Linked DNA regions of Herpetosiphon gulosus. The protein of the gene in region 2 interacts with the protein of the main gene of each other region in a pairwise test. Links are inferred from orthologs where the notes say so. Each region holds a gene or a part of one and is shown on either strand. Other genes may lie near its edges.

Region 1 (3,249 bases), on a different replicon or contig from region 2:
CGATGAAGTGCTGTATTATGTCGAAGGCAATTTTATGTCGCGACGTGGGGTTGATCTCGGCTCGATCACCTTACACCCATCGGGCATGCCGCATGGGCCGCATCCAGGTACGGTTGAGGGATCAATTGGCAAAGCTGCGACCGAAGAATTGGCCGTGATGGTCGATACCTTCAAGCCGCTGTATCTGACCAAAGAAGCCTTGAGTCTCGAAGAACCGAGCTACACCTATTCATGGGTCAACCACTAAAATACCCAACGGCCAAGGATCTTGTTCCTTGGCCGTTTATTGATCATCCTCGCATGATGTAACCTTTGACAAGCAACCTGCATCTCTAAACTACGGAAGCGCAACCTTGCGATGAGAGTGTCCAACGACCTTAGTTTAGTGATTATGGAGTCTTGTTCATGGAATTACCCTTGATGGTCAATGTTCAACACGTTAAGCAACAACTGCAAGCGGGGAATGATTTGGTGTTGCTTGATGTACGAACTGCTGTTGAATTTGAAAGTGTGCATATCGATGGTAGCTTGAATGTTGCCCTTGATCAAATTGAACAGCAACGCCAGCAGCTGAGCGAAAGCCTCAAACATCCAGTAGTATTGGTCTGCCGCAGTGGCAATCGGGCACGCCAAGCCGCAGCCTTATTACAGCATGTCAATCTCCCAAACTTACATATTTTAGAGGGTGGGATTCAGGCGTGGCAGGCTGCCAACGAGCCAGTTAAGCAAGGCCGCCAACGCTGGGCCTTGGATCGCCAAGTGCGTGGCTTAGCAGGCAGTATTGTATTGTTTAGCATGATTGGGAGTTTGTTTTGGTCGCCACTGCGCTGGGTTGCCGCGTTTATGGGTGCTGGCTTGACCTATTCGGCGCTGACCGATAGTTGCGCCATGGGCATGCTACTTAGCAAGTTGCCCTACAATCGCCAAACAACCTGCCAACCTAGCTTTACCCCCATGCAAAACGAAGTTAAGGCTTAGTTTAGGGGTCAGGAGCTAGGGATTAGGATTCAGGCTTGAGGTTGGCTATCGGGCATTAGTTGATACTCCAACGAAATAAAGCCAATAGCCTGATCTTCGTGTTCCTTCGTGCTCTTCGTGGATCAACAACTGGCCCCCTAGCTCCTGATCCCTGGCCCCTTCGTGCTCTTCGTGGATCAAATAAGCCCTCAGCGACTGGCTCACCATCCAATCACTGAGGGCTTGTTGTAGGTTAATTAGCCTTGTTTGGCGGCAAAATGAGCCATAAAGCTGGCGAGGGCTTCAACCCCTTCAATGCTCATGGCGTTGTAGATCGAGGCCCGAACCCCGCCGACCGAGCGATGGCCTGGCAAGCCGATCATTCCTTGGGCTTTGGCTTCGGCCAAGAATTGCTTTTCAAGCTCTTGATTGGGAAGATTGAAGGTTACATTCATTTGTGAGCGGCTATCAGCGACTGCATGACCGCGATAGAAACCACCTGAGTTATCGATGGCATTGTAGATAATATTCGCTTTGCGAGTGTTGTATTCAGCCATGCCAGCCAAACCACCCTGCTCTTGAATCCAAGCTAAAACGAGGTTAAGCATATAGACCCCAAAGGTTGGTGGGGTGTTATAGAGCGAATTATTTTTGGCGTGGGTGCTATAGCGCAACATCGTAGGAACATTCTTTGCGCCTTTGTCGAGCCAATCTTCGCGAATCAGCACCACGGTTACCCCGGAAGGCCCAAGATTTTTTTGTGCTCCGGCATACACCAAGCCAAACTTACTAGCGTCAAAAGGCCGCGAGAAGATATCGCTGCTCATATCGGCTACGATTGGCACACCGTTGGTTTCAGGGATGTTCTGCCATTGCGTGCCATAAATCGTGTTGTTGGTGGTTAAGTGCACATAAACTGGATTTTCGCTGAATTGCAGTTCAGCTTGGCTGGGGATACGGTTGTGATTATCTGCTTCGGTGGTAGCTGCAATATGTACCTTGCCGATTTTTTGGGCTTCATCACGAGCTTTTTCGGCCCATGTGCCTGTTACGATATAATCAGCAACCTGATCGGCTCCCAAGAAATTCATGGGAATCATGGCAAATTGAGTGCTGGCTCCGCCTTGCAATAACAAGACCCGATAGCCGCTTTCAATGCCTAACAAAGCCTTAAAACGGGCTTCTACTTCATTATTAACCGCTTCGAATTCTTTGGCACGATGGCTGGTTTCCATCACCGAAATACCAGTGCCCGCAAAATCGCGAAGTTCTTCTTGGGCTTGGCTCAAAACACTGGGTGGCAAAATCGCCGGACCGGCATTGAAGTTGTAGACCGTCATTTGTACACTCCTCGGCGCAAACAAAAAAAGCCCCTATCCAAACGTATTCAACGTTGAACACGAGGTGGTCGTTTAGCTCAGGCAGCATTGCCAGCAGTTTGTGATACAAGGCACATTGTAGGGAATGCTGGCATAAAAGTCAAAGCTGGATTAATTGGCAAATTAGCCCACATAGCGAGCATAAAGTAGGATTACCACAAGCAAAGGGCTGCTATATAATGAATACAGAGAGAGGCTTGATTTATCGACCATAGGAAACGCAGCATGACAAGTTTACGCCAAACCTTGCACCAAACCGCGATCAATATCAAGGTAGAACACACAGTTTTTGCCCTTCCCTTCGCCTATTTGGGTCTGTTTTTAGCCAATAAACAATTCCCTGGTTGGCAACCACTCATTTTGGTAACTTTAGCGATGGTGGCAGCTCGCACCGCTGCAATGTCCTTTAATCGCTATCTTGATCGCCATTTTGATGCACGAAACCCGCGCACCAGCATTCGGCCAATTCCGGCTGGGACACTTTCGGCCAAATCGGTCTTGATCGTTGGCTTAGTTTCGTTAACCGTGCTGGTGATCTCGGCTGGCTTGTTAAACCCGTTGTGTTTGCTGCTCTCGCCGATTGCGTTAATTGCGCTGACCGGATATTCCTACATGAAGCGCTTTACTTGGTTGTGCCACTTTGGTTTAGGTTTTACTGATGCAATTGCCCCGGCTGGCGGCTGGCTGGCAGTTGATCCCAATTTTCGGCTTTCAATGCTGTTACTGGCGGCAGCAGTCGGCATTTGGATTGCTGGCTTTGATTTAATTTACGCCTGCCAAGATGTTGATTTTGATCGGCGCGAAGGTCTACACTCGTTGCCAGCTCGTTTTAGCATTGCAACATCGCTGCGTGTCGCCAAGATCTGCCATATTGCGATGATTGGTTTGCTCTTGGCGGTAGGAGTTTCATTAA
Region 2 (3,478 bases):
CTGAAATGGTCGCGCACCCAACCATAGGCTTCAAACTCATAGGCGTGGGTGGTTTCATGCAGCGTAATCCACAAGCGGAAGTCATGATCATCAACGCCCAAACCTTGTTGCACGCGGGCAATATTTGGCTCAACAAAATAGAGCATGCCTGGCTCGGCTTGCGGCGAAAGCAAGCTGAGATCATATTGGCCCAGCACTTTGCGGGCTAAAACCCCAACCATTGCCCCAACTTGTGCGCCGACAAACGCCCGATTAATCGCATTAACCGAGGGATTGCGGCCTGCATTTTGGGCCGCTTGGCGATACAATTGCTCAATTGGCTCGAACAAACGCTCAAATGAACGCAAATTGGCATCGATCCACTCTTTGCGATCAACAACTTTAACTCGTGAGAGCGTTTCGGGCAGTTTGACGTTCAAATAATCGTCGATTAAGGGCTGACTGCGCTCAACCATTTGATCATATTCAGCTTGACGCTCAGCCCGATTGATCACCGGATGCTCTTGCCATTGTGAGACGCGCAGGGCGATCATGCGGGCAACTGACCAATCGATCAGTTTTTGCGGGGTTGTATAATCGTAGATTTTTTGGCCTTGTTGGCGGGTTTTATTGGCGAGATAGCGAGCGCCAGCGCCTGCGGCGGCACTGATCAGTAGAACACTACCAAGTTGCTTAATTGATAAACGTTTTGTCCTCACGTTTCGACATCCTTTCCGCTGGCACAAACGCCATTCACTTCAGCATAACACGAGCATTTGGGTGGGGCTAGGCGTGCCAAGCTTTTCTAACACTTTGTTAAGCTCAATAGGCTACCCGTAGATCGCCGACGCGGCGGGTAATGCGCAGTTGATCGCAGTGTTCGAGCATGGCTTGGGCATATTTGCGACTGGTTTGCCAAGCATCACGGGCTTGGGCAAGGCTGATGCTTTGGCCAGCAGCAAGTTGCTCTAGCACCCAGCTATGCATCTGTTGATATTGCTTCGGCAAGAAATAGACCTCTGCACCAATGTGAATCAATTGCTCAGTTTGCAGCAGATAGCGCCATAGTTCTGGCTCAAGCTTGGGCCATTGCTCACGGCTAGGCGGTAGGGCTGGGTTGCTCTGCCACAATGCCAACAAGGCTTGGATTTGCGCTTGTTGGTTAGCATTGGGTTGAGCTTGATGTTCAGTCAGTTTAATCTGGTTAGCCTCAATACTCAGCCATGCTTGCTCGGCTAAAACTTGTAGGATTTGATTGAAATTACTAGCAGCTAAACCCATGCGTTTGCGTAATTCCTCGCGTGGCATGGCTGAACGCAACGGCCAAGTGGTATGATATTCGGCCAGAATTTGGCGCAAATTGGCTTGTAATTGGTTCCAATAGCCTGTGCTGGTGATTAAACTGTTGGCCGTGAGTGGGGCCGCTGTTGCTGAGACGATGCTGATTAAGCCGTTGTTGCAGCCAGTGTTGAGCGCTGCTAAGGCGGTTTCTGAATCAAAGCCGCTGCGTTGTTGCAGCTCTTGCCAGCTTAAACATTGTTGCTGAATGTGTTGTAACAGAATTTCATGGGGCAAGCCATTAGCCAGCTGTTGCAGCTGTGCGATCACAGCTGGGCGCATGCGCCGATGGCGTTGAGGATGGGCATCGAGCACTCGTATTCCCGCCACTGTGGCGGCAGGCGAGGCACGGCGTAGAATTCCGCGATCGCCGCGTTGGGCAATGGTTGGGTGTTGTAAACGCAATTGCCCAAAAGCTTGCTGTTTGGCTGGCAACGTGTCGCAATCGAGCAACGCGAGGGTGCATCTCAGTTCGGCGCTACCGAGATAGAGCTGCAAAGGCTGATTATGGCTCAGGCTTGGGGCATCGGCAGTGGTTTCAATCAGCACATCAAGCAAGTTGGTTGGCTCAAAGGTTTGGGGTAAAGTTAGTACATCGCCACGCTTAAGACTTTGGCGTTCGATCCCGCTCAAGTTAACTGCCACGCGCATGCCCGTTTGCACGTTGGTGTAGCTGATTTGCTGCGATTGCAGGCCGCGAATCCGCCCACGCAGTTGTTGGGGCAGAATTTCGATTTCCATGCCAATACTCAAATTGCCATCGCGCAGCGTTCCGGTAACCACCGTGCCAAAGCCATCGATGCTAAACACCCGATCGATCGGCAAACGCGGATTGTGCTGCTGAAGCATTCGGGCTGGTAGTTGGCTGATTAATTGGTCAAGCGCTTGGATTAATTGAGCCATACCAGCGCCAGTTCGCGCTGAAACTGGCACGATTGGCGCATTGGCAAGGCTAGTTGCGGCAAATTGTGCCTGAATTTCGCCACTGATAAATTCAAGCCATTCAGCATCAACCAGATCGATTTTGCTAATCACAATTAGCCCATGCTCAACGCCCAATTGATTGAGAATTTGCAAATGTTCGAGGCTTTGCGGCTGCATGCCTTCATCAGCGGCAACGACGAACAGCACGCCATCAAAGCCAGTTGCCCCAGCTAACATATTTTTGATTAGCCGTTCATGGCCTGGCACATCAACCAAATTAACCGAATGGCCAGCGGGCGTGCTAAACCAAACAAAGCCTAGATCAAGCGTCATTTGGCGGCGCTGTTCTTCTTCCCAGCGATCAGGGTTGATGCCCGTTAGGGCTTGTACCAAGCTCGATTTGCCATGATCAACATGGCCTGCGGTGCCGAGCGTAATTCCCATTAGCGTAAATGAAAGACCAGAAAATCCTTGCCAACGGCGCTGCTGATGCGGCGCAACTCGCCTTCGGGATATTCCTGTTGCAATTGATCAATATGAGCTTGATCATCGGGATTGAGAATGTAGATCAATGGGCGGTTGCCGGGCACAACCAGCGCCATTTCGGGCTTAATCGTGTTGTTGACATACCATTGCATATCGTTTAAATGCACGCTGATATTACGCGATTCCTTCCAGAAATAGCTATTGAGCATGAGATAGGCATTTTCGTAGGGCACGCCTTGGGCATCGCGATAGTAGCGAATCGCATCGGCAACCTCACGATTATTCGGGATAAAGCCGGTGTATTGGCGGGCCATATCAACGAAGTAGCGCTGGAAATTTTCGCGTCCAGCCCATGCCAGCAGCCAGATTGTTAAGCCAATGCTCAACAAACCGCCCAAGGCTGGTTTGCCACGCCACCATTGCTCAAACGGCCTAGCCTTGGTCAGCCATTCAATTGCCAAGGCCAGAGGTGCGGCGGCCATGGTAAAAATCACTGGCATCAGCACGCCAGTCCGGGCTGCGCTAGGGTTTTCGATTGGGTAGGCTAAGCTCAAGGTTGTGGCTAAACCAAGTAATGGCAATGCCACTACGAGCATCCACCAACGCCATGAACGCTCAACCAACAATCTCCAGACGATGATTGGCAAACTCAACAACAACAAGGCGGCACTGACAACATCCAGCAACGGATCGAAACGTACATTATTAACTTCATTGCGATCGCCCCGCCAATTGAAGGCAACTGCTAAAT

Evidence for each region.
Region 1: the proteins of selB (region 2) and serC interact in binary tests that used the Escherichia coli proteins (3 or more experiments, as listed by UniProt). The link is inferred for Herpetosiphon gulosus from one-to-one orthologs.

Annotation. Positions count from the first base shown.
Region 1 is NZ_BAABRU010000007.1:57,761-61,009, reverse strand. The notes cover bases 257-3,249. They hold serC (3-phosphoserine/phosphohydroxythreonine transaminase), read right to left. Parts: upstream 2,298-3,249; coding sequence 1,215-2,297; downstream 257-1,214. Other genes in these bases: ABEB26_RS10675 (UbiA-like polyprenyltransferase), read left to right, coding at 2,562-3,249; ABEB26_RS10685 (rhodanese-like domain-containing protein), read left to right, coding at 406-978. In the rest of the region: ABEB26_RS10690 (homogentisate 1,2-dioxygenase), read left to right, coding at 1-247. UniProt on the Escherichia coli protein: Catalyzes the reversible conversion of 3-phosphohydroxypyruvate to phosphoserine and of 3-hydroxy-2-oxo-4-phosphonooxybutanoate to phosphohydroxythreonine. Is involved in both pyridoxine and serine biosynthesis.
Region 2 is NZ_BAABRU010000046.1:660-4,137, forward strand. The notes cover bases 244-3,243. They hold selB (selenocysteine-specific translation elongation factor), read right to left. Parts: upstream 2,686-3,243; coding sequence 802-2,685; downstream 244-801. Other genes in these bases: ABEB26_RS25555 (zinc-dependent metalloprotease), read right to left, coding at 244-698; ABEB26_RS25565 (glycosyltransferase family 39 protein), read right to left, coding at 2,685-3,243. In the rest of the region: more of ABEB26_RS25555, read right to left, coding at 1-243; more of ABEB26_RS25565, read right to left, coding at 3,244-3,478. UniProt on the Escherichia coli protein: Translation factor necessary for the incorporation of selenocysteine into proteins. It probably replaces EF-Tu for the insertion of selenocysteine directed by the UGA codon. SelB binds GTP and GDP.